2 regions of the Herminiimonas sp. GW821-FHT09C12 genome follow, and region 1 is predicted to be linked to the other one. Evidence: predicted binding sites of a transcription regulator. Region 1 holds the regulator's gene; the other holds the start of a gene.
The links. Region 1 encodes FNR, which switches genes on or off when oxygen is low (the NO sensors DNR and NnrR bind a similar motif). Its sites were predicted from a motif close to TTGATNNNNATCAA; they were not measured.
Positions count from the first base shown of each region.

Region 2: a site for FNR is predicted at 8,614-8,627, ahead of AC07N2_RS08485 (DUF7933 domain-containing protein). Genes of this name have one in related genera too.

Region 1 is NZ_JBWKPC010000002.1:800,535-810,251, forward strand. It holds gene AC07N2_RS13670 (autotransporter family protein) at 1-142, shown strand, start outside; gene AC07N2_RS13675 (tetratricopeptide repeat-containing sulfotransferase family protein) at 142-2,250, shown strand; gene cysC (adenylyl-sulfate kinase) at 2,247-2,855, shown strand; gene AC07N2_RS13685 (YybH family protein) at 2,936-3,370, shown strand; gene AC07N2_RS13690 (lysozyme inhibitor LprI family protein) at 3,399-3,809, opposite strand; gene AC07N2_RS13695 (ABC transporter permease) at 3,924-4,685, opposite strand; gene AC07N2_RS13700 (ABC transporter ATP-binding protein) at 4,696-5,622, opposite strand; gene AC07N2_RS13705 (NAD-dependent epimerase/dehydratase family protein) at 5,713-6,372, opposite strand; gene fnr (fumarate/nitrate reduction transcriptional regulator Fnr) at 6,560-7,318, opposite strand; gene fdxA (ferredoxin FdxA) at 7,409-7,753, opposite strand; gene AC07N2_RS13720 (ABC transporter permease) at 8,272-9,717, shown strand, end outside.
Region 2 is NZ_JBWKPC010000001.1:1,770,772-1,780,488, forward strand. It holds gene AC07N2_RS08450 (acetamidase/formamidase family protein) at 1-124, shown strand, start outside; gene AC07N2_RS08455 (XapX domain-containing protein) at 326-538, shown strand; gene AC07N2_RS08460 (DUF1427 family protein) at 577-768, shown strand; gene AC07N2_RS08465 (acetamidase/formamidase family protein) at 1,049-3,517, shown strand; gene AC07N2_RS08470 (chemotaxis protein CheW) at 3,970-4,446, shown strand; gene AC07N2_RS08475 (methyl-accepting chemotaxis protein) at 4,488-6,176, shown strand; gene AC07N2_RS08480 (methyl-accepting chemotaxis protein) at 6,366-8,066, shown strand; gene AC07N2_RS08485 (DUF7933 domain-containing protein) at 8,695-9,717, shown strand, end outside.

The sequences.
Region 1 (9,717 bases):
AGTCGCTGATACTGGTGTGCTGTCCCTGGGCCTGACATTGCTGCGCAATGAAAACCTGACGCTATCGACTAACTACACGCTGGAATCGGGTGGCGGCTATACCTCTCAGACGGGTGGTTTGACGGCGCGCTGGAGATTTTAATGCCTACCCTGACTGGCACTGAAAGCAATTTTCCTCATACTTCACAGCTGAGTATCCCGGAAGCCTTGAATCGTGCCTATGCATATTGGAATGCCGGTCAAGCTGCTGATGCAGAAAAATTATGCCAATACGTGTTGTTGGCGTGGCCGTATCAGACCGATGCCATGCACTTGCTGGGCCTGATAGCACATGCCTACGGTCATCTGGATATGGCCGTTATCCATCTGCGTCAGGCGTGTACGGCACCGCAGGTGCCGGCAGTTTATCTAAGTAACTTTGCAGAAATATGCCGTCAAAAAGGTCTGCTGGCAGAAGCAGAACAGGCTGGACAGCAGGCGATCAAACTCAATCCCGATCTGGTCGATGCATGGAACAATCTGGGCATCATCCTGCAAGAAAGCGGCAAGCTTGATGCCAGCCTCGAATGCTTGCAGCGCGTGGTCAATCTAAAACCGGACGAAGCCAGCGCGCATAACAATCTGGCGAATACCTATCGACGGTTGAATCGTCTGGAACGTGCCGAAGATCACTATAAAAAGGCATTGGAACTCAAGCCCAACTATGCTGAAGCGCATAGCAATATGGCTTTTTTATTGAATAGTCAGGGACAGTTCGATCAAGCTGCAGCAGCTGCACGCCAAGCGATAGAGATTAACCCGCAACTGATTGATGCCTATCTGAATCTGGCCGATATAGAAACCACACGCTTGCGTCACGCCGAGGCATTTCGCTGGCTGAATGCCTTGATTGCATTCGCACCGCAGCACGTCGCAGCATTAACGGCACGCGCACTGCTCTTGAAAAAAATGGAACGCAATGAAGAAGCGCTGATCTGTGCGCGGCAGGCATTGGCGGTCGCTCCCGATAACGCCAATGCGCACAACACATTGGGACTGGTATTGCAGGCATTGGGGCTACATGACGAAGCACTGGCAGCTTTCGATCAGGCGGCGATGCTACCGGGTTCGGTTAAGGAAGAGGCATTGGTTAGTCGTGCTTCACTCTTCATGGAAAGCGGTCGTGTGGAAGATGCGATCGCTGCTTTCGATCAAACCTTGCTCGCGTTTCCCAGATCGATACGCGTCATGACCAGTCGCAACGATGCCAAAACATATCAATCCGACGACCCGGACATTGCGGCGATGGAAGCTGCGTTGATACAAGCCGACAGTCTGTCTTTGATGGATCGTATGGCGGTGCATTTTGCTCTCGGCAAGGCATATCTGGACACGCGTAATTCGGCACGAGCGTTTTATCATCTGGATGCGGGCAATCGTTTGAAACGATCCACATTTAGCTATGACGCGGCTGTTACGCAACGGTGGATGAAAGGCATTGTTGCCACATTTGATACAGATGTTATGGCGCAACACACTGAAGCAGCGTCGTCGTCGGAATTGCCGGTTTTTATTATTGGCATGCCACGCTCAGGCACGACCTTGGTCGAACAAATCCTGGCTTCTCATCCGCAAATACATGGTGCAGGTGAGTTGAGTGCATTGCGTCTTGCGGTCGATAGAACAGGTGCTTTTCCGGAAAGGACCGCCCATCTGTCATCGGATGAGTTGGCACAGATCGGCCACGATTACTTGGCGCGCATAGCGCCGCTGGCAAACGGCAAGAGTCGTCTGGTCGACAAGATGCCATCCAATTTCTTTTATGCCGGTTTGATTCCATTGATTCTGCCGGGTGCGCGCATCATTCATTGTCGGCGCGATCCGGTTGATACTTGTCTGTCGTGCTACAGCAAACACTTCGCTGGTGAGCAATTGTTCAGTTACGACCTGACGGAGTTGGGGCAATTCCATCTTGCTTATCAGGCGCTAATGGATCATTGGCGCAAGGTGCTGCCAGCCGACAGATTCATAGAAGTGGATTACGAAGCGGTGGTGGAAGACCTCGAAGGTGAGGCCAAGCGCTTGATCGATTTTGTCGGCATGCCGTGGGACGATGCTTGCCTGAGTTTTCATAAAACGCGTCGCGTCGTTCGTACTGCCAGTGTTAATCAGGTGCGCCGACCTATTTATAAAACATCCAAAGGTCGTTGGGAAAGACATGTGGCTCACCTAGGCCCATTGCTGACAGCACTGAAAATCAATGAGTCGTGAATAAGCTCACTGCCGTCGCACATACACTTACTGCGACAGACCGTCAGACACATTACGGTCATGCTGGCGCGGTGTTGTGGCTGACAGGTTTGTCCGGCGCAGGCAAGTCCAGTCTGGCTATGCATCTTGAACACGCGCTGACCAAGCTGGGTTATTCCTGCTATGTGCTTGATGGTGACAATGTACGTCGAGGTTTGAATGCCAATCTGGGGTTCAGTCACGAAGGCAGAACGGAAAACATCCGTCGCGTGGGCGAAGTTGCATCCTTGTTCGCCGATGCAGGTCTGATTTGCATCGCCGCTTTCATCTCACCATATCGCGCTGATCGTGCGCGTGCCCGTGAGTGTTGCCGTCAGACTTTCCATGAAATTCATGTTGCCGCCGATCTTGCTACTTGTGAAGCGCGTGATCCGAAAGGTCTCTACAAGGAAGCTCGAGCAGGGAAGGTACGAGAATTTACTGGCATTAGTGCACCGTATGAAGCACCGGAACAGGCGGAATACATCGTTGATAGTGCCAATGAGTCTTTGACTACAAGCGTGGAAAAACTGACCGCTTATGTGCTTGCGAGTCTGCCGCTGGTGCGCGTCACTTCATCCAAATAACGTCTATCGCCATCATTCGTGGCAAAATCGTCTCGTATAGACATTCAGTCTTGCTTTAGATAATTATTCCGAGAGCGATCATGCCAAGTAAAGACATCGAGATCCAACTGAGCGAGCGTGCACGTCAGCCGGACGATTGCAGTCGTATTCTGGTTACAGCACTGGAATCCGGCGATATAGAGACATCGGTCGCACTTTATGAACCGACAGCAGTGTTGTTCTCGAAATCAGGCAGAACGATGACAGGGCTGGAGGCTATCCGTCAAAACAATGCATCACTGATAGCTTTGAAGCCCACATTCGCCATCGACTTCATCAAGTCCACGATCAGTGGCGACGGTACACTCGCGACCAATAGAATGAAGGCGAATTTGTCGTGGAAAGATGCGGAAGGGAAGTTGGTACAAGCCAGCGTGGACACACTAGAGGTATTGCGGAAGCAAGAAGATGGATCGTGGCGTTACATCATCGACGATCCGTATGGCAGCATGCGTGCGAATTTGAACGAACGTTAATTCGTTCAAATTCGTACTTAGGCGGTGTTTATGATTTGGCTTTGCTTCTACGGCTGAGGAAGCGTTCCAGATCGGAAATGCGCTGTTCCGTATGCAAACGCATGCAGCTGAAGAACTCGATGTCCTTCATGATGCTGCCTTTGTTATAGACGCTGATGGTCTTGCAATCCTGCTCGACAAATCCAGCCCATTCCTTTTGCGCCACACGTAATTGCTTTTTAGTCGCTACGTAAGGAATGCCTTCCTGATCCTGATTAGGGATTTGTTTCAGCAAGGCTTTGTAGGTGACGTCCAGCTTGTCATGCGCTTTTTTGTATTCTTCTTTTGCGCAGCTATTCATTTCCTGCGGCGACCCTTTGGACAGACAGGGATCAACCTGTTGTGCAAAAGCGCTGATCGGAAGCAAGGTCAAAAAAGCCAGTGTGATTTTATTCATCATATCCCTGTCGAAAAAATTAATAAGCACATGCGTCTTCAGCAAGACTAGCAGCATACGGCAGCAGCTTGCTTCATATTTTGATTGACGTCAATAAACTGTCTGGTAGATGTCAATCTAGGTTTTCAGTCGATAGCCAGTCTTGAAGATGTACCAGACGGCGACCAGACATGCGCTCAGGAAGACCAAGGTCATGACTATGCTGACGGCGACGCTGACATCCGAAACGCCATAAAAGCTCCAGCGGAAGCCACTAATCAGATAAACCACCGGGTTCACGAGCGCGATCTTTTGCCATACTGCAGGCAACATATTGATTGAATAGAAGCTGCCGCCAAGGAAAGCTAATGGCGTCACGATCAGCATAGGAATGATTTGCAGCTTCTCAAAACCAGTCGCCCAGATACCGATGATGAAGCCAAACAGGCTGAAGGTAACGGCGGTCAGAATCAGAAAAGTCAGCATCCACAGTGGATGTGCAATTTCAAAAGTGACAAACAATCGTGCCGTTGCCAGTATCAAGATGCCGAGTATGATGGATTTGGTTGCGGCTGCACCTACATAGCCGATGACAATTTCCACATAAGACACTGGCGCGGAGAGTATCTCGTAGATCGTGCCAGCGTATTTCGGCATGAAGATACCGAAGGACGCGTTCGAAATACTCTCTGTCATCAATGCCATCATGATCAAGCCCGGCACGATGAAGGCGCCATAGCTGACGCCGTTGACTTCGACCATGCGCGAACCGATGGCCGCGCCAAACACGACGAAGTAGAGCGAGGTAGAAATAACCGGCGATGCAATACTTTGCATCAGCGTGCGCCAGGTACGCGCCAGTTCGAATTTATAAATAGCTTGGATTGCGTAAATGTTCATGGTTTCCTTCTCAATCCTTGCTGTGCACTAGGCTGACAAAAATCTCTTCCAGCGAGCTTTGGCTGGATTGCAGATCCTTGAAGTCGATGTTGTGCTCACTCAATTTCTTCAACAGTTCGGCGATGCCGGTTTGTTCACTCTGCGCATCGAAGGTGTATGTCAGTTCGTTACCGTCTGTCGAAAGCTCCAGTTGCAAATGAGAAAGCTCGGCAGGAATGATTTGCAAGGGATGCTGCAATTGCAGGCGTAATTGCTTCTTGCCCAGCTTGGCCATCAAAGCTGCCTTGTCTTCGACCAGGATCAGTTCGCCTTTGCGGATGACGCCGATACGGTCGGCCATCTCTTCGGCTTCTTCAATATAGTGCGTAGTCAAGATGATAGTCACGCCGCTCTCACGCAGGCCGCGCACCATTTCCCACATATCGCGGCGCAGCTCAACGTCGACGCCAGCCGTCGGTTCATCGAGGAAGAGTATCTGCGGTTCGTGCGAGAGTGCCTTGGCGATCATCACGCGTCGTTTCATGCCGCCGGACAAGGCAAAGATTTTCGAATCTTTTTTGTCCCACAGCGAAAGAGAGCGCAAGACTTTCTCGACGTACGCATGATCTTTCGGCTTGCCGAATATGCCGCGACTGAAATTGACTGTGGCCCATACCGTTTCAAATGCGTCGGTCGATAGCTCTTGCGGTACCAGTCCGATCTTGGTGCGGGCAGCGCGATAGTCGGTCACGATATTGTGACCATCGGCCAGTACGGTACCTTCACTCGGATTGACGATGCCGCAGATGATGCTGATCAATGTGGTTTTGCCGGCACCGTTCGGTCCGAGCAGGGCGAAGATTTCGCCGCGACGGATATCGAGATCGATGCCTTTGAGCGCCTGAAAGCCTGACGCATACTGCTTGGTCAGACCCTTGACGGAAATAATCGATTGCAAACTGCCTCCGTAATAGATGGATGATGCCAACTCGCGTATGTTGCGAGTGACTGTCAGTTTTTTAGAATGCAGAAATGCTGCAGATACGCATTATCGCAGCGTAGCGATATCCTTGCTTTCCAGTACGTGTTTATCTGCGCCATGCCTGGCAACAGTCAGCATCGCCTTGCCCAATGCTTCGGTGGTGGTGATCTGCTCGGGGAATATGGCGCGCAGAATCGGGAAAAGTGGTGCGGATAATGCGTAAAGCAGACGGTAAGACCTGGTTTTTGATTTTATTCCGTGTAATGGCTGTATCACGCCCGGACGGAACATATAAGCGTTGAAGGGCAGGCGCAGCAAGGCATTCTCTGTTTTTCCCTTTACGCGCGCCCACATCACGCGTCCCTGTTCCGAGCTGTCGGTACTGGCACCAGATACATAGATGAAGGTCATATTCGGATTGAGTCTGGCCAATGTTGTGGCTGCCGCCAGCGTCATGTCATAGCTGATACGGGTGTAGTCGGCTTCGGTCATTCCAACGGATGAAATGCCAAGACAGAAGAAACATGCATCGATATCTCTCAATTCATCTTCGATGGCCGTGTAATCAAACAAGTCGGAATGAACGATGTCCCGCAATTTTGGATGTTGTTGCCCAGTGCTGCTGCGGCCTATGGTTTTTATCAGCGTGACATCGGGATCGAGCAGGCATTCTCGCAATACGCCCTGGCCGACCATACCGGTCGCACCGAATATCAATATATTCATTTCATCCTCTTCGGTAAGCCCAACGTTAAACGCGCGAGTGCATCGTGCATGCGATCACTGAATAGCCAACGCATGAATAGAATCAGCTTCCTTACGCCAATTTTTTACTTGAATGGCTAAGTAAAAATGGCTAAGTCAGAACGTGTGCTCAAGGTAGGGGCGCCTTGAATAAAATCAATACCTGGATTTAACGGCAACTGGCGCTGCCAGCAGCCATTTCTTTCAAAATTGCGGGGTCGAGTAGCTCAATCTCGCGATTGCTCACTTTAAGCAAGCCTTCTTTCTTGAACTTGGAGAGCAAGCGGCTGATGCTTTCTATCGTCAGGCCGAGATAGTTGCCTATATCTTCACGCGACATACGCAGTTGGAAGTTGGTGGAGGAGTAGCCACGCGCTGTATAGCGTGAAGCCAGATTCAGCAAAAAGGCCGCAAAGCGTTGTTCAGCACGCATGTTGCCGAGCAGTAGCATGACGCTTTGCTCACGCGTGATTTCCTGGCTCATCATGCGATGGAAGTGACGCAGCAGCGTTGGCATGGTGCTGAATAACTCTTCCAGTCGTGGGAATGGGATTTCGCAGACTTCACTGTCTTCCAGCGCAATCGCATCACAGTGGTGGAGATCGGTGCTGATTGCATCCATGCCGAGCAATTCGCCCGTCATCTGGAAGCCGGTAATCTGCTGTTCGCCGCCAGCATTGATCTGGCAGGTTTTGAAGTGGCCTACGCGCACCGCATACAAGTTAACAAAGGGATCGCCCATGCGATACAGATACTCATCGCGCGACACTTTGCGCCGGCGGCCGATGATTTGATCCAGACGCTCCATATCGTTTTCGCCCAAGCCCATAGGCAGACACAACTGATGCATGCTGCAAGTGGAGCAACTGGCACGCAAGGCGTTGACGTTCAATGCTGTATCAACGGTAGGGGAAGAGGGCTGGCTCATATTCTTTGCTTAGTCGAACCGCAATGCGGCATGGGTGCGGTGACTGGTTTGATTAACGGTGAGAGGCTCAGTCTTGAAGACTGAGGCGACTCATGTGATCTTGTCATCAATCTGTAACAAGGGCAACTTATCCTTCACCTGCGCCCATTTTTCATGTTCAGGCATAGGTATCTTGGCCTGGCTGATACGTTTCCAGTCCGGGCGCGTGGATAGTTCACGATTCAATGCGACGAAATGCTGCTGTTCGGGCGAAATTTCAGCCGCGTTAACGATGGCATTGACGGGGCATTCCGGTACGCATACGGAACAATCGATGCATTCATCTTGATTGATCGCAAGAAAGTTGGGGCCTTCAAAAAAACAATCCATCGGGCAAACCACAACGCAATCGGTATATTTACATTGAATACATGCTTCAGTGACGACAAACGGCATTTTCCTTGTTCCATTTTTGCGATCAGATGCGCCATTGTAAACGCTGTCGCCGGAATTGCCTTTTTGAAGGTGCGCCGAAATGACGGCGCTCATTGCAAGATGGGAAGGCGAGTGGTAAAGTGCGTCGATTATTTTCCGATGGGGTTTTTGAATGGGCAGTTCCAGTTGTAGTTCTCATACCGATAGTATGCTGGCAAGGTAGCCCACGATTTCTCATCGCTACCTTGCCGCAATGGCGGGTAGTGGCTTTAAGGCAATCGGTCCTCGGTTGTTCTTTTTCTACTCCCTTAGTTTTTAAATTGATTGCATATATCGCTCTGGCGGTGTGATCTTGTGTCCACCTGCACGAGCTTGAGTGCGTTGTATCTTGCTGATGACTCGCAAGCATGGTCTGACTGTTGACGTCGCTTCATCGCGCCTTCATACACTCGGAGCAGCATGCGTATTCCTGCCGGCGAAGGTGATATGCCTTTTCCCGGTGTGCTCAGACTGGATAATCATGAATACAAGGTGTCACCATGTTTGAGTTGTTTGCCCCTCGTCGGGCAGATCAGTCCTTGCTTGCGATTTCTCCCAATCGCTGGGATTGGGCATTGTTGCCGCTGGTGCTGGCCGTGTTTGTTGCGGTGGGCTTTGGCGCGATGCAGATGACCAGGCCGTTTGTGGTCGGCGAAGTAACGCCGATCTCGCTTGATCCCTCCAATCTTCCTTATTACTTGCTGCGTACGATTTTGCGGATGTTCATAGCGCTGGCTTTTGCGCTGCTGTTCAGCTTTATCTTCGCTGCGATTGCGGCCAAATATCGCGCTGCCGAAAAGGTCATGATACCGATGCTGGATATCCTGCAATCGGTGCCGATTCTCGGCTTTCAGGCGATTGCGATTGCGCCGTTCATAGCATTCTTCCCCGGCAATCTGCTGGGCGTTGAGTGTGCGGCGATTTTTGCGATCTTTTCTTCGCAGGCGTGGAATATGGCGTTCAGCCTGTATCAATCGATACGAACTGTGCCGGCTGAACTGAGCGAAGCTTCGCGCGTGTTCCGTCAATCGGGTTGGCAGCGTTTCTGGCGTTTGGAATTGCCTTATGCGATGCCGGGCTTGTTGTGGAACATGATGATGTCCATGTCCGGCGGCTGGTTCTTCCTGGTGGCGGCAGAAGCGATTTCCGTTGCAGGACAAGATATCAAGCTGCCCGGCATAGGCGCTTATATCGCAGTCGCGATTGAAGCCAAGGATCTGCATGCGATCGGCTGGGCGATAGGTGCCATGTTGGCCGGGATCGTCTTGTATGACCAATTGTTCTTCCGGCCTTTGCTCGCATGGGCGGATAAATTCCGTTTTGAAGAGTCACAAGGCGAAACCGAACAGCGTTCGTGGTTATTGAATTGGGGACGCCGCAGCCGCTGGATGCGTGCATTTACGGATCGTGTCTGGACTATGTTGCGCAGCACCTTGGGTTGGTTCAGCGTGCGCTACGACGGTACCGCGCCGCAAGCCAGTGCGCGTGTCATTCATCCTTTATGGTCGCGTGCATGGAGCGTAGTGGTCTTGCTTGCTACCGCGCTGGCGATCTATCGATTAATTACTTTCGTACATAGCGATGTCGGTTGGCCTGAAGTAGTCCATGTGGTGTGGTTGGGCCTGATTACACTGACACGCGTGTTGGTGCTGATTGCCCTGGCATCGCTGATCTGGGTGCCGATTGCAGTCTGGATCGGTTTGCGTCCCAAGTATTCGCAACGTGTGCAAGGTGTTGCGCAATTCCTTGCTGCGTTCCCGGTTAACTTGATGTTTCCACTGGTGGTGTATGTGCTGCTGACGATGCAGCTCAATCCAAACATCTGGCTCAGTCCCTTGATGGTGTTTGGCACGCAGTGGTACATCCTGTTCAACGTGGTGGCTGGTGCCTCGACGATTCCAAATGAATTGCGTTTGGCATCCGACAATCTAGGTTTGAAGGGTTGG
Region 2 (9,717 bases), on a different contig from region 1:
CAATCTGTCTGAAGACGAGGCCATCTCGCTGATTTCCATCTCGGTGGATTTCGGCGTCACGCAGGTCGTGGACGGTAACTGGGGTGTGCACGCCATCATCAGGAAAAACATCTTCCCTAAGTAATCGTTAGGCACTGTGCTGACGGGAGAAAACCGTCAGCACACTTTAAAAATTCAAGCGCTTGCTCTTCAAAACAAAAGCATAGATTTCCCTGCAGCAAAAAATCGTTCGCAGGAAATTCTTAAAAGCTGTCGAAGAGCTGGCTGGCTAGTTTCAAAATTTTAGGCGGCAATGTTGACCTATCACCTTGGAGGAGAAATAGAAATGAAACCTGAACACGTTTATGTCGGTAGAAATGAAATCGTGGCATTGGTCGTTGGCCTGATCACTGGAACTCTGTATTCATGGCTGAGCTTGCCTATCCCTGCACCACCGGTCCTCGGCGGAATTTTCGCGATCATCTTTACCTACATCGGTTACCTGATCGTGCAGCGTCTGCGCAAAGCGGTTGTATTCGGTCGCCCGAAAAACAATTAAAAACCGCAATCACCATTTAAAGAAAACAGGAGACACTCATGGTTGAAATTGGCTTTGGTCAAACCGAAATTCTGGCGTCTTGCGTCGGGCTTGTTACCGGATTGATCTATACCTCAGTACGTGCACCGATTCCGGCACCTAACGTTCTGGGTGGCATTTTTGCCATTCTTGGTACCTTTATCGGTTTTGTCTTTGTTGCTGCATTGCGTGGTCAACTGGCGTTTGTGTAATTAAGGTCCGTGGCGTACTTGCGCCACGTTTTTATACAGATGGTTCTTGTGAACTACGCTAAAAACAAAATGGCATTTGTGCTTCCGGAGAAAAGACTGGGTTAAAAATTGAGCTGAAATGCATGCGTGCATGACAGCTTGGCATAACAGTCTGCTAAAACTTCGGGAGCACTCTTCAAGTTTGTATTAAAAAATAAGTAGTCTCGACGTGATAAAGCTGGATTCTCAGGTGTCAGTTGCCCTAGTATTGCAAGGGGAGATTGATAAGGAAGGGTCCAACATGCATGACGATGCGCATACATTTTCTACTGACGCGTTTCCAGTGGAGCTGCGCGAGGCAGCCTGGCAGAATGCGCTCGCCAGTCTTGCATTGACATCAGAGATATCAGGCAAAAACAAATCCTCTCTGGTGGGCTACATCACGTTCGGCGTTTCTCAATCTGATTCGGTGTTTAGTACGCTGAACGCATCTCCGCAAGCGTTTACCGCGCGTGATCCTGCGATGCTCATGCGTACGGATTCTGTAACCGCATTCGTGGTATTTGATGGCGTCGGACAAATTGACGTTGGCGCCGAGACGGCGGTAGTTTCATCCGGGGATATTTATCTTCTGGATTCATCTCGTCAATGGCGATTGGAATTAAATTCCACATTTCGCGCTGCTGTTATCCGTTTGGAGAAGGCTAACTTCATATCCAGACTGATGCACACCGGCAAGACGGACATTTGCAAAATATCTTCGGCATCCGGCATAGGCAACATCGCGTTTGAGTTTGTGAAGGCGATCACCTTGCAGCTCACTTCACTTGATCCGGAAGATTTGGAGCAAATGGAAGGCGCGCTGAGCGCGATGTTTGTTGCGAGTTTGGCGCATAAAGATGAAGACGATGGCGAGCATACAACTTCGATGCAGCTTAACCATCTAAGACGCATCTGTAGAACCATCGAAGCACAATTGACTGATCCAGATCTTTCCGCGGTCGACATTGCGCGATCAGAACAATTGTCCGCACGCTATCTACAAAAACTGTTTGCTTCTGCAGGCACCACCTTTGGTGAATATGTAAAGAAGCGACGCCTGGATCGATGTCGGATCGATCTATCTAATAAGTCTTTAAAAAATCTAACGATTTCGGAATTGTGTTTTCGTTGGGGCTTCAATGATGCGGCAAACTTCAGCCGTGCCTTCCATCTTGAGTTTGGGGTATCGCCGAAGACATATCGATCGCAACCGCGTGTTGTAGCAAAGAACCATCAACAACGCGGAAACCCTGGTACTTCTTCGGCGCATAAGGGAGAAGAATCCGTTGCCCTCATTCATAGCAAGGTACTCACGCCAGACGAAGAATTGATGCGTGGCGCGCGCTTTGCCGAAGTATTGGTTGAAGCCGCTCTGATAGAAACAGCACTTGCACTGACGCCTAAACGTTCAACTGCATCTGATCTCGAAGCTGAGTCAGGTGACGGCGGCTCGGCCAGTACCCATTACTACATCCCGGCTTCCGATAAAACTGTCCATTGGGGTTATTTCAGCCAACTGATCAAGCCGATAATCTCGGTCAACTCCGGCGATTTTGTCACGATAGAAACGGTTACCCAACATGCTTACGATGATTACGAACGCATGATCAAGGGCGACCCTGGTGCCGAAAGTATCTTCTTTTGGGATAAGGATAGAAAGGCGATAGATCGCCGGGGCGCTGGTCCAGTGAATGCTTCTATTTTTGGACGTGGTGCAGGTGAGGGTTTCGGCGTCCATATATGTACCGGCCCTGTCTATGTAAAAAATGCTGAGCCTGGCGACGTTCTGGAGATACGCATTCTTGACGTCATGCCGCGACCAAGTGCAAGTCCGGATCATGCCGGCCAGTCATTTGGCAGTAACGCTGCCTCATGGTGGGGTTTTCATTATCACGATCTGTTGACCGAACCCAAGCCGCGCGAAGTTGTCACCATTTATGAAATTCTGGATGCAGACCACGGTAGCTGCGCCAAGGCTGTTTACAACTTTCGCTGGACTCCGCAAACGGATCCTTTCGGCGTCGTGCATGAAACGATAGATTACCCAGGAGTGCCGGTAGATCACGACACGATAGTCAAAAATTTCGAAGTGCTCAAGAACGCTCGCATCCCGGTGCGTCCTCATTTTGGCGTACTGGCTGTAGCGCCTGCGCAGGATGAGCCTCTCGACTCCGTGCCACCCAGTTATTTTGGCGGAAATCTCGATAACTGGCGCGCGACCAAGGGCGCCACGCTGTATTTGCCGGTTGCAGTAGACGGAGCACTTTTTTCAGTTGGTGATCCTCATGCATCACAAGGCGATTCCGAGCTGTGTGGGACAGCAATTGAATGTTCATTGAGCGGTAAATTTCAACTTGTTCTGCACAAGAAACAAGATTTGGAAGGAGGCTTTTTTGCCGATCTGGACTACCCCTTCCTTGAGACCGAAACAGAATGGGTCATTCAAGGATTTAGCTATGCGAACCACTTGGTTCAATTAGGGCCGCATGCCCAGACGGACGTATATAACAAGGCGACGTTGGATTTGGCGATGCGGGATGCATTTCGAAAAACGCGTCGCTATCTGATGACCGCACATAAGCTGACTGAGGATGAAGCTATTTCGCTGATTTCAGTCGCGGTTGATTTTGGTGTGACGCAGGTTGTGAACGGTAATTGGGGCGTGCACGCGATCATACGGAAGTCTATATTTTCTGACATGCGTGTCGATGAGGCTGCTCAGTTGTAGTGAGCTTGATGGTTGTCGAATGATTACGTCGAATATGTCCCTGACTTTGGCGTGACACAAGTAGTTGATGGCAATTGTGGTGTCCGTGCAGTTGTTAATAAGGAAAGCTTCTTGACTCGTCAGTAATGGTTGCTAAAGACAAGCAGTAATGGATGCATATTGTCGATTCAATATCGACAGTCTGCGCACAGATGGTTGGGTCGTTTTTCATTCTCATTAAAGCGTTAAAAATCGTACCAAATACACAAGCGTTTTTCCGGATTTAACCAATATTCACACATCAGTCGCAATATCTTTGCGACGGCATCGTTTCTCTCTAAAGATTCCCTCTGAATTGACGTAATCAGGATTGAGTTGTGGAGAAAATTTTTTCTCTTCAATGTCCCATTATTTTTGCGCTAAAAGCATCGCTCACAACGCGCAAGCAATCCTTCATATTAGACAGGCAACCCATGCAAAACAAACAACAATCTCTCGGCGGAACCGAGGTGTTGGCGTTTACGCTAGGCAGCGAAGAATACGGTATCGATATTCTGAAAGTGCAGGAAATTCGCGGTTACGATGCCGTCACCAAAATCGCTAATGCACCTGAGTTCATCAAGGGTGTCATTAATCTGCGCGGCATCATTGTTCCTATTGTGGATATGCGCATCATGTTCAAACTCGGTTTGCCGACGTATGACCAATTCACGGTCGTCATTATTCTTAATATTGGCAATCGTGTAGTCGGAATGGTGGTCGACAGCGTTTCTGACGTCATTACGCTGAATAACGAACAGATCAAGCCGGCACCAGAAATGGGAACCGCAATGGATACGGATTATTTGATCGGGTTGGGAACGATCGAAGAACGCATGCTGATCTTGGTTGATATTGACAAGCTGATGTCATCCTCCGAAATGGGGCTGATCGAAAAAATTGCGGCCTGAGAATAGAGCTGCTTCACATAATTAACTGGTCTGAGGAAATGATGTTCAATAATTTATCAATCAAGATGCGCCTCATCGGCACGATGCTTTTCATGGGAATGATGCTGATCGTAGGTGGTGCGATGGGCGTGTTTGGCTTGCAAAGCACGAACAACTCATTGAAGGATGTCTATGGTAATCAACTAGCATCTACTATTGCCATCAATCTGTCGATGACGCGAATGTTCCAGGCACGTTCAGCCATTGATCGTATCGTCCTTAAACCGGATGCGCCTACTGTCGGTGACTTGATCGCGCGCTCAGCAACGCTGCGAGCCCAATCTGATGCGGCGTGGAAGGATTACTACGCCTTGCCTATGAATGCGGATGAAAAGAAACTGGCTGATATCGTCACCGAAAAACGCAATATTTATGTGCGTGATGGCGCACTTCCTCTGCTCGCTGCGGTACAAGCCGGGCGCCATGCAGAAGCTAGCGAGCTCATGTTTACAAAGACCTCACCTTTATTCACTGATATGCGTGAGAGCGCAGAGACGCTGACGGACTTTCAATTGAAGGTTGCCGCTGCAGCGTATGAATCCAGTCAATCCATGTTTAGCATGTTCCGCATTGCGGCGATTGCGGGTGTTTTGTTTGGATTGTTGGCTGTTTCAGTATCAGCGTTCTTCCTGATCCGCGCGATCATGCAACCGTTGCAAGAAATGCTTGGTCATTTCGGTGCGATTTCTTCTGGTGATTTGACTAGCCGTATCGAAGTCAAATCCAAGAATGAAATGGGTGTGTTGATGAACGGCCTGCAAAAAATGCAGACTAGTTTGACTGAAACGGTACATAACGTTCGCCAAGGCAGTACTGCGATCAGTACTGCGACCACACAGATCGCAGCAGGTAATCTGGATTTGTCCAGCCGTACTGAGCAGCAAGCCAGTTCACTGGAAGAAACAGCTTCGTCGATGGAAGAGCTGACCTCGACTGTGAGACAGAACGTCGACAATGCCCGCCAAGCCAATCAACTTGCGGCATCTGCTTCCAGCGTTGCAGAAAAAGGTGGTGCAGTGGTGTCGCAAGTGGTCGATACGATGGAAGACATCAATACTTCTGCCAAAAAGATCGTGGACATCATTGGCGTTATCGACGGCATTGCCTTCCAAACCAATATCCTGGCCTTGAATGCTGCAGTGGAAGCCGCACGTGCTGGTGAACAAGGTCGTGGATTTGCCGTGGTGGCGAGTGAAGTGCGTAATCTGGCACAACGCTCGGCTGCTGCTGCAAAAGAAATCAAAACCTTGATTGGTGACTCTGTCGGTAAAGTAGAGATCGGCAGCAAGCTGGTCGGTGAAGCTGGCGTCACGATGGAAGAGGTTGTTCACAGCGTTAAGCGCGTAACCGACATCATGTCCGAGATCATGGCCGCGAGTCAGGAACAAAGCGCCGGCATCGAGCAAGTGAATCAGGCTATCGGTCAGATGGATCAAGTCACGCAGCAGAATGCCGCGTTGGTAGAAGAAGCTGCAGCTGCAGCGGAATCGCTCAACGAGCAAGCAATCAAGCTGGCAGAAGCCGTCAGTGTCTTCAAACTGGATCGCATGGAAGCGTCGGCACCAGCGAAGAGAGCAACAAAGATCGCTGCGGTGACACCTGCCAAACGTGCGATTGCAGCACCTGCACCAGCGCATAAGAAAGTTTCGAATGGCGTAGCGGCAGGTGGTGATGACTGGGAAGAGTTTTAAGTTATTACTTGCTGTAATCAGGTAAGCGCTGTGCCGCTTGCCTGATCAATCTTGTTACGGTCGGGGACACATCTTGTTCTCGACCGGTCTGGACAAATCGATGGCCTTATCTGCAATGGAAAAAACACAGCAGCATGGCGATACATCGTTTACATCACCTTCCAAATCCTCCCTCATCTTAAGTAAAAAATGCAAATAACGAATTTAAAAATCGGCGTACGGCTGGGCATGGCGTTCGCCGTCGTGCTGGCATTGATGGCATCCATGATAGTGATTGGTGTCTGGCGCCTGCAAGAAGTTGCGCAAGCAACTGTGCATATGGAAGCTGCTGCACAGACGGAGCGTTTATCGCATCAATGGTATTTAGGTAATATCGCCAATGCGGTGCGTACTACGGCACGTGTAAGAAGCAATGATGCTGAAGTACAGAAACAATTCCAGACCGAGATGGAAGCACAAAGTATCGAAATCACCAAGCTGCAAGATCAAATCAGTAGCAAGATTCAAAGTGATGAAGGCAAAAAACTGATGAGTGTGGTGGGTGACAAGCGCAAGGAGTATATGGACATTCGCAAGGATGTCTTCAAGCTCAAGGGCGAGAGCAATGCCACCGCTGAGGCAACGGCAAAAAAACTGATCGCAACCAAGATGGATCCAGCATTGGATTCTTATAACCAATCGGTTCTGGCTGTGGTGGAGTATCAGCAAGGTATTTTCCAGAAAGCGAAAACTGCTGTCGATGATTTGTATGTATCTGGTCGCGCTGTATTGATTACCTTGGGAACGATTGCATTGGCACTGGGTGCTTTACTCGCCTGGTTGCTGTCGCGCAGTATCACGCGTCCCTTGGGATATGCGGTCGAAGTCGCACGCACGGTTGCTTCGGGTGATCTGCGCAACAAGATTGAAGCCAAGTCGAACGACGAAACAGGGCAATTGCTGCAAGCGTTGAAGGACATGAACGACGGTTTGGTCAAGAGTGTGAGCGAAGTCAGAACTGGCATTGATACCATCGCGACAGCATCGAGCCAGATCGCTGCGGGCAATCTGGATTTGTCCAGCCGTACTGAAGAGCAAGCCAGTTCACTGGAAGAAACAGCATCCTCGATGGAAGAGCTGACTTCAACCGTGAAACAGAATGCAGACAATGCACGCCAGGCCAATCAACTGGCTGTATCTGCCTCCAGCGTTGCAGAAAAGGGTGGAGCGGTCGTTTCGCAAGTAGTCGATACGATGGAAGAGATCAATTCATCCGCCAAGAAAATTGTGGACATCATTGGCGTCATCGATGGCATTGCATTCCAGACGAATATCCTGGCCTTGAATGCGGCGGTGGAAGCAGCACGTGCCGGTGAGCAAGGACGCGGATTTGCAGTGGTGGCGAGTGAAGTGCGCAATCTGGCACAACGTTCAGCTGCTGCCGCAAAAGAAATCAAGGCACTCATAGGCGATTCCGTTGATAAAGTCGAGACCGGTAGCAGACTGGTGGAAGAAGCTGGCGTGACGATGGACGAGGTTGTGCAAAGCGTGAAGCGCGTGACCGACATCATGTCCGAGATCATGGCGGCGAGTCAGGAACAAAGCGCCGGTATCGAGCAAGTGAATCAAGCCATCGGTCAGATGGATCAAGTTACGCAGCAAAATGCCGCACTGGTGGAAGAAGCGGCGGCCGCCGCTGAATCACTCAATGACCAAGCAGCCAAGCTGGCTGAGGCCGTTAGCGTGTTCAAGTTGGATGGCGTGGAAGTGTCTGCGCCGATCAAACGAACCGCAAAAATCTCAGCGGTGGCATCGCATCGTTCGCCTGCCCAACGTACGATCGCTGCACCCGTACGTCAAAAAGTTGCGAATGGCGCAGCGACAGGTGGCGACGATTGGGAAGAGTTTTAATCGTCTGATCTTTGCATCTCTTTAAAAAGGCCGGGTTCTTACCCGGCCTTTTTTATTTTCTGCCGCCATTTTCTCGACTATCGTTTTTCGTTTTCTTTGCTTGCTTTTCTCATGCCCGTGCAATGCAGCATGTCTGATTATTTCCTTTCTCATTCATCTTCAATATCTAAAAATATTTCCATATGGAAATAAAATTCAGCTGGATAGTGATCACTACTTGTTGTTTGGATGTAACTCAGTGCTTTGCGTTTACATGTGTGCACGGTGTGTTGTTTTGCATGCGATAGACATCATTCTTCTTCCAGCTTCTCTGTACTTCACTTCTTTTCTCTTCGCGATTTTCTACGCGTCCTCATAGCAGTCTCAGGATTTGTCAGCCTTTCCATTTTGAAACTAATTAACCTCCGGCAACGATTGCTGCGTGGGTGCTTTTAACCGTCTTTTCCCGTCACTCCCAACACCTCATTTTTATTTCTGTTTGCAAATGTTTGCGAACGTTTACATGCGGTTTCCGAGGGGGAACTTTATATTCCGTTCGGCAATTCCCTTGCATCAAATCAATTATTTAAACAGCAGATTGTTGCGACCTCGTGTTTAGAAAATTATTTAAAAAGTAGATAGGCCTGTCATGTTGCGTTCCCCATTTTTTGCCGGATTCTCTTCCCTTTCTGTGTTGCGCTCAGCGTCATTGGCTGTGCTGATCGGTGTGTTGCCGATGTCTGCATTTGCGGCATTGACGGCCTCCGTGACGACGCCGGACCCTTCTTCATTTTTCCCTGGTGAGGTGAGAGTCTTGCGCATTACTTTGTCTAATAGCGTAGGCACGCAGATCGATAACACTGCATTCGATAATAATTTGCCAGGGACTTTACCTAATGGTTTGAAGATCGCAGGTACACCTACTTCTACTTGTGGTGGCACGCTAACAACGGTGCAGGGCACGCAACAAATCAAACTGGTGAACGGGATTATTCCTGCATCAAGCAGTGGCACTGATGGCGTATGTACGATCGATATTCCTGTGACGGCAGGGACTTCGACAGGAACGGCAGCCAGCTATGATTACCAGCTTGCCAGTGGTGCAGTAACGGGGGTCGAGGGGCTTGCTGCTGTGGCAAACAGTGGTTTAGTCACACAAACATTTGGTGTAAAAGCCTTGCAACAACCGCAAATTGCGAAATCGTTTGGTAACTCCACACTCATACTTGGCGGTACATCTACACCGTTGACGGTGACAGTCACGAATCCGAATTCGGTCGCCATCGGTAGTTTCAATATTTCCGATGCCTTTCCTCAGCTTGGTGCTGACGCAATTATCAAGGTGGCAGCAGTACCGAATGCGACGGCAAGTTGCAGTGACGGTTCTACACCCGTATTCAGTGCTGGCGCTGGCGTCAAAACAATAAGCGGTTCTGGTTCATTGCCGGCAAGTGGCAGTTGTACCTTCACTGTCAATGTCGAAGCAAATCAAACGAATGGTGCTTACACAACCGGGGCACAAACCAATCAGATTAATCGTACTAGCGATTTCAGTACGGGTTTGGGTATGCCGGCAGCTGCGAATGCAACTGCAACGATCACGGTACGTTCACCATTGCAGGTTAGCAAGGCCTTCTCGAAAACGGCACTTTCCAGCGGTGAGGCCGGCAGC